Regions from separate parts of the Superficieibacter sp. HKU1 genome, predicted to be linked through region 3. Evidence: predicted binding sites of a transcription regulator. Region 3 holds the regulator's gene; each other region holds the start of a gene.
What was found. The regulator LexA, encoded in region 3, represses DNA repair genes until DNA is damaged. The targets are predictions, from matches to a motif close to TNCTGTATGTACATACAGNA.

Region 1 (2,237 bases), 2.3 Mb from region 3:
GTATACCAGGTTTCGTCTTTCGGAGCGGCTTGCGCTACGGTAGCGAAGCCAGCCAGTGCCACTGCAATCGCGATAGCTGTCTTTTTCATTTTTTGCGCCTCGTTATCATCCAAAAATCGCCATGAATATTCAATGAAACTCACGGTTAAATCCTTCACCGGGGGCGCGACTCATTAATTACATTGCCGTTATTAACGGCTTAAGACGAGCACCCCTGGCGATGTAAAGTCTACAACGTAGTTGGAAACTTACAAGTGTGAACTCTGTCAGGCATATGAAAAAAAAAGGTTGCTGAACATAATATGAAACATTTGTGTGTCATTTTTGGACTGGAGACAATGCGGGAAACCGCACCAGACAAGCATTGTCGCGAAATTTGCTTGTACAATAAAAAGGTTGCCAACAAATTAAAATATTTGCCAGGAAAAATCTTAATTGCGATTAATGATACAAATTTGAGTGAATTTTTAACCCACTTGACTGTCTGCCGCTACGATGACCCCCTCGAATGGGACGCATAACGAACCCCATCGCATGACCTTCTTCTGCTGCCTGCGCCAAAAGTGAATATTCATCAGGCGTTAACTCTTCTGAAAGCCAACCAATCACTACGCTGTAGTTTCCGGTTCGTAGCGCACGGATCATAGACGCCAGCGTATTACACGGGGACATCTGGTTGATCTGCATAACTTTGGTCAGCGGGAGACCCGCAGCCTGTACCCACTCACGCCTCAGCTTTTGCTGAGGCGTAAGCCAAAGCTGCCAGCGGGATTGTTGGCCCAGCTGTTGCAGCAGGGGCAACAGCAAAAGTTGCGTCAACATGGGCTGGTCTTCGTGGTAGACAATTTCGCTGATAAGACCCGTTGAGGATGGCTCAGTCGCAGAGTAAGCCCCGGCGGTAGACGTTGTCGAAAATGAAGAGGTACGATTTGCATGACCTGAAGTGTACATAATCAATCCAGCCCTGTGAGTTACTGTATGCATATACAGTACCCCTGCTACGTACAAAGATCAACCTCATTTTCTGAAAGCGACTCGCAAATTTGAACTTCAGTTCTGCTGAACGCGAAATTCATCTTGCCGCAGGGCGTGAAGTTGCCTATGTTCCTGATTAGCGGATCCGTTAGTAAGGTTTATAGTTTATCTACATGATTTTTAAGGAATAATCATGAGAAATATCTCATACAAACGGATTTATCAGTCGCAAGAATATCTTTCGCCGCTGGGAACGGTTCGCTACCGGGCGCTGTTTGGTGGATATAGTCTGTCGATAGATAACACGGTCTTTGCGATGGTAGCTGAAGGGGATTTGTACCTGCGAGTTTGCGAGCAAAGTGCACCTTATCGGGTCAATCATCCTACCTCGTTATTGACGCTGCAGAAAAGGGGGAGGCCAGTGTTGCTAAATTATTACCGGGTCGATGATGCGCTCTGGGGTGACCGCAAAACGCTTCTGCACCTCAGTTCATTTTCACTTCAGGCCGCACAGCAGGAAAAAGTTCGTCGTGGCGGCGTCAAGAGACTGAAGGATCTGCCGAATATTACGTTTCATCTCGAAATGCTGCTGATGGAAGTGGGTATCCGTACCGAGGAAGAGCTGCGTACCCTTGGAGCTGAGCTGGCGTGGTTAAAGATAAGGGAAAAGAAACGGTATCTGTCGGTCAGACTGCTTTATGCGCTGGAGGGTGCCATTGCCGGCATGCACGAGGCCAGGCTTGGGGTGCAACGACGCCAACAGTTGACTGACTGGTTTAATAAGTTGCCAGAGCTTAGCAATGATTAACCCGACGCCTGGACTGGGTTGAAGCAATGACCGGCAACCCTTACGGGCGGCATGCCTTAAAGGTGCCGTCCGTAAAGTTACCAGCACGTTTATTAATACGGTGAATTAACAGGGTTATGTATGTGTTCAGGTTTAGCGGCTGGTTATATTAAGCGCGGTCACGCGCCTGACCGATAAACATCAGGCGCGGATCGACGACTATCTGGAAGGTGCCGTAACCCGTTGCTGCAAGCGATTAATCTCAGGCAGTAACGCTATCAGCAACCCAATCTGTTGCAGAACCAGCGGCTCGGTGCTGCGGGTATGAGGCTCCAGATGGTGAATACGCCGGGTGAGCTCGTCCAGCGCCTCACGCACGCGAGGTTCATCGTCCGGCGCATGGTGAAAGGCGTCGTCAACGTAACACACTGCATCATCCAGTAGCGCCAGCACTTCGTCGCTGCTTAACTTCTCG
Region 2 (2,237 bases), 1.8 Mb from region 3:
CGATGGCGTCTTCAACATTCTCACCGGTTGCCAGCGTCACGCCTAAACGACGCGTGCCTTCAATCTCCGGCTTACCAAAAAGACGCACCTGCAAGCCTGCGCCGGTAGCAGCCTCGACGTGACTAAACGTAATGTTCTGGCTGGTCAACTGCGGCAGGATCACTGCCGACGCTGCCGGGCCATACTGACGGATGCCGCCCACTGGCAGGCCGAGGAAAGCGCGAACGTGCAGGGCAAACTCTGACAGATCCTGCGAAATTAACGTCACCATCCCGGTATCATGCGGACGCGGTGAGACCTCGCTGAAAATAATCTCGTCGCCGCAGACGAAAAGCTCCACGCCAAACAGACCAAAACCGCCGAGGGCAAGTACCACGTCGCGTGCAATGGCGTGTGCCCGCTCCAGCGCAAGCGGGCTCATCTGCTGGGGCTGCCACGACTCGCGATAATCGCCATCTTCCTGACGGTGTCCTACTGGCGCACAGAAATGGACGCCATCCACCGCGCTTACGGTCAGCAGGGTGATTTCAAAATCAAAATTCACCACCCCTTCAACGATAACCCGTCCCGCTCCGGCGCGTCCCCCCTGTTGGGCATAGCGCCAGGCCTCGCTGAGCCGATCTTCTGTTCGAATAAAAGATTGCCCTTTACCGGAGGAACTCATCACCGGTTTCACAATGCAGGGCAGGCCAATTTCGCGCACGGCCTGCAGGAAACTGTCTTCATCACTGGCAAAGCGATACGCCGAGGTAGGAAGCGATAATGTCTCCGCCGCCAGCCGACGAATGCCTTCGCGATTCATCGTCAGTTGCGTAGCGCGGGCGCAGGGCACCACTTTCTGTCCGGACTGTTCCAGTTCAACCAGCATATCGGTTGCGATGGCTTCAATCTCAGGCACGATATAATCCGGTTTTTCGGCTTCGACCAGCGCCTTCAGCGCCTCACCGTCCAGCATATTAATGACGTGCGCACGGTGCGCGACGTGCATGGCGGGAGCATCGGCGTAGCGATCGACCGCAATTACTTCCAGTCCCAGGCGCTGACACTCAATCGCCACCTCTTTTCCTAATTCGCCAGAACCTAATAACATCACGCGAGTGGCTGCCGGGCGCAGCGCGGTACCTAATTGAATCATGACCTTTCCCCTTAATGCATTTGCGCGCAGTATAAACGAAAACGTTTGCGTCTGTCTTTGCCGGCATGCTTTTCACCGATTGATTCGCTGAAAATGAGGTGTTATACTGTATAAAATTACAGTGATATGGGGCTGCAAAAATGGCGGTTGAAGTTAAATACGTTGTGATCCGTGAAGGTGAGGAAAAAATGTCTTTTGCCAGCAAAAAGGAAGCCGATGCTTATGACAAAATGCTCGATCTGGCGGAAGTGCTGGGGAACTGGCTTGGTCAGTCGCCGGTAACGCTGGAAGACGATCAGCGTGAAATCATGGCGATGTGGCTTGCCGAACAAAAAGATGTGCTCGCTAATCTGCTGAAAGCCGGAAAATTGCCTGCGCCTAAAGCCGTGAGTGAGGATGCGCCCGCGAAGCGGACCAAAGCGGCGTAATAGCCACTTGCACTCCCGCCGTTTTGTACCATGCTTTTTCTTTAACCCCTGGGTAATAACGGGTCTTAAGGAGAAAACAATGAATACGCGTGGAGCGTTTTTCTGTCTGCTGCTGCTGGCCGGGAGTGCGTCAGTGCACGCGGTGAGTCAGGATCCGCATTCGAAGACGGTCAAGTTTCCCAACTGTGAAAAGCTGGATGCGGATGGCATTGCGGCAAGCGTGAAACGTGACTATCAGCAAAACCGCATCGTCCGCTGGGCTGAAGATCGGCAGAAAATCGGCCAGGCCGATCCCGTGGTGTGGGTAGACGCCAATGAAGTGACGGGAGAGAAAGGCAAATGGAAAGTGCCTGTCACCGTACGCGGTAAGAGTGCGGATATCCACTATCTCGTGCAGGTTGATTGTGCCGCAGGCAGTGCCAGCTATCAGAGCCGGTAGTCGACAGTAATTTGCGCACCTTTTGCCGGCTTGACAATTTCTGACGTCCCTTCGCTTATTCTGAACTTATCGTTATCAGTAACTGAAGGGACCATCCGTATGGCAAACTGGCTTAATCAGCTACAGTCTCTCCTGGCGCAAAATGGCGCCTCCTCTTCCTCCTCTGGTACGCAGGGGCTGAATAAGCTGCTGGTACCCGGTGCGCTTGGCGGTCTTGCCGGTCTGCTGGTGGGCA
Region 3 (2,237 bases):
TAGTGTCAGCACGGCTCTTTGTGGGGTGGTACCTCCATGTACCTTCGGGTAGGATCTTCTCAGCCGTTAGCTGAGGTTACAACTACCAGCGGTAATCGTGACGGGTTTCCCAGTCTTTCACTTCGGTTTCCGCCTGATCTTTCTGGTAACCGTAACGCTCCTGGATTTTACCTACCAGCTGGTCACGTTTACCTTCGATGACGGTCATATCGTCATCGGTCAGTTTGCCCCATTGTTCTTTCGCTTTACCTTTGAACTGTTTCCAGTTACCGCCGACTTCGTCTTTATTCATAATTATGTCCTCATTGTTGGGGTACAAATCATTTGAATTCTGTCGTCCAGATTGCATGTCTTTTCTGCTGAACGTAAGAATAAGTGTAGATGAGGATGCTGCACCCTGCGGAGAATTAAGAATATTTAACCCTGAGAAGCGCTACCACTAAGAGAGGGTCTGGCAAAAGGAAGGAACTCTGCGGCACCGACAGCACCGCAGAAATCAGAACAAATTTACAGCCACTCGCCGTTGCGGATCACGCCAACAGCCAGTCCTTCAATAGAGAAGTTTTGCTTACGCAAGTCAACCACGATAGGTGAAAACTCATTATTCTCAGGCAGCAGTTCAACAACATTGCCCTGTTTCTTCAGACGCTTAACAGTCACTTCTTCGTCAATACGCGCGACGACAACCTGGCCGTTACGTACATCCTGCGTTTTATGCACTGCCAGCAAATCGCCGTCCATAATACCGATGTCTTTCATCGACATACCGCTAACGCGCAGCAGAAAATCGGCGTTGGGTTTAAACAGCGACGGGTCGACCTGATAGTGACTTTCAATATGCTGCTGTGCCAGAAGCGGCTCGCCAGCGGCAACGCGGCCAATAAGAGGAATGCCTTCTTCTTCCTGCATTAGCAGGCGAATACCACGCGATGCGCCGGTGACAATCTCAATCACCCCTTTACGCGCCAGCGCTTTAAGATGTTCTTCAGCCGCATTTGGGGAACGGAACCCCAAACGTTGCGCAATTTCCGCACGCGTCGGTGGCATGCCTGTCTGGCTGATGTGATCCCGAATGAGATCGAACACCTCTTGCTGCCTGGCCGTTAACGCTTTCATTCCGCCCCCTGGGTGTATATACAGTTATGCTGTGAGTATATACAGTTAACGGCGATTTTGGAACCACCAATGGCACGAAAAATAAGAGACTTTTTTACTTTTGCGACCTTTAGCGGAAATGCGACCACAATAAGGTCACCCAGGTGATAAGCGCAACGACAATTGCCAGCAGTACTGCCGCCGATCCCATATCTTTGGCACGGCCTGAAAGTTCGTGTCTTTCCGTGCCGATACGGTCCACGACGGCTTCAATTGCACTGTTTAAAATTTCTACGATCATTACCAGCAGCACCGAGCCAATCAGCAGCACGCGGGTGATGGGATCGACATCCAGCCAGCAGGCGATAATGATAGCCACAAGGGCAGCCACGCCTTCCTGACGAAAAGCGGCTTCGTTGATCCATGCCGCACGAAATCCTTTCCAGGAATAACCCGCTGCGTTGATAATCCGGGTTAATCCGGTGGTATTATTGGCCATCAAAAGAACCTTTTAACATTATTAGCGTCAATGATATAACGCGCTTCCTGCGTAAGCTCAGAAAATCTGTTCACTTTCTGATATCCTTGCAGCGCATTTGCATGATTAACCAGAGGCTTCACATCGTTTATGTCCGGCTGGCCACGAATTTACTACAAATTACTGAATTTACCATTAAGTGTCCTGGTAAAGAGCAAGTCTATTCCGGCGGAACCTGCGCAGGAGTTGGGCCTGGATACCTCCCGCCCAATTATGTACGTATTGCCTTACAATTCAAAAGCGGATTTGCTGACGCTGCGCACGCAGTGCCTGGCGCACGATCTTCCCGATCCCATGGAGCCGCTGGAGATCGACGGCACCCTGCTGCCGCGCTACGTCTTTATACATGGCGGCCCGCGTGTATTCACGTATTACACGCCGAAAGAAGAGTCTATCAAACTCTTCCACGACTATCTGGACTTGCACCGCAGCAATCCGGGGCTGGACGTACAGATGGTGCCGGTATCGGTGATGTTTGGACGTTCGCCAGGGCGTGAGAAAGGCGAGGTTAACCCGCCGCTGCGCATGCTCAACGGCATACAAAAGTTTTTTGCCGTTTCCTGGCTGGGGCGCGACAGCTTTGTTCGTTTCTCCCCCTCGGTCT

Region 1: a site for LexA is predicted at 973-992, ahead of sulA (SOS-induced cell division inhibitor SulA). Genes of this name have one in related genera too.
Region 2: a site for LexA is predicted at 1,240-1,259, ahead of P0H77_RS12845 (YebG family protein). Genes of this name have one in related genera too.

Annotation. Positions count from the first base shown of each region.
Region 1 is NZ_CP119754.1:1,860,873-1,863,109, forward strand. It holds gene ompA (porin OmpA) at 1-89, opposite strand, end outside; gene sulA (SOS-induced cell division inhibitor SulA) at 442-951, opposite strand; gene P0H77_RS08860 (TfoX/Sxy family DNA transformation protein) at 1,169-1,783, shown strand; gene yccS (YccS family putative transporter) at 1,982-2,237, opposite strand, start outside.
Region 2 is NZ_CP119754.1:2,668,215-2,670,451, reverse strand. It holds gene purT (formate-dependent phosphoribosylglycinamide formyltransferase) at 1-1,135, opposite strand, end outside; gene P0H77_RS12845 (YebG family protein) at 1,276-1,563, shown strand; gene yebF (protein YebF) at 1,643-2,002, shown strand; gene P0H77_RS12835 (tellurite resistance TerB family protein) at 2,102-2,237, shown strand, end outside.
Region 3 is NZ_CP119754.1:4,437,835-4,440,071, forward strand. It holds gene zur (zinc uptake transcriptional repressor Zur) at 1-3, shown strand, start outside; gene P0H77_RS21160 (CsbD family protein) at 83-292, opposite strand; gene lexA (transcriptional repressor LexA) at 508-1,116, opposite strand; gene P0H77_RS21170 (diacylglycerol kinase) at 1,226-1,594, opposite strand; gene plsB (glycerol-3-phosphate 1-O-acyltransferase PlsB) at 1,724-2,237, shown strand, end outside.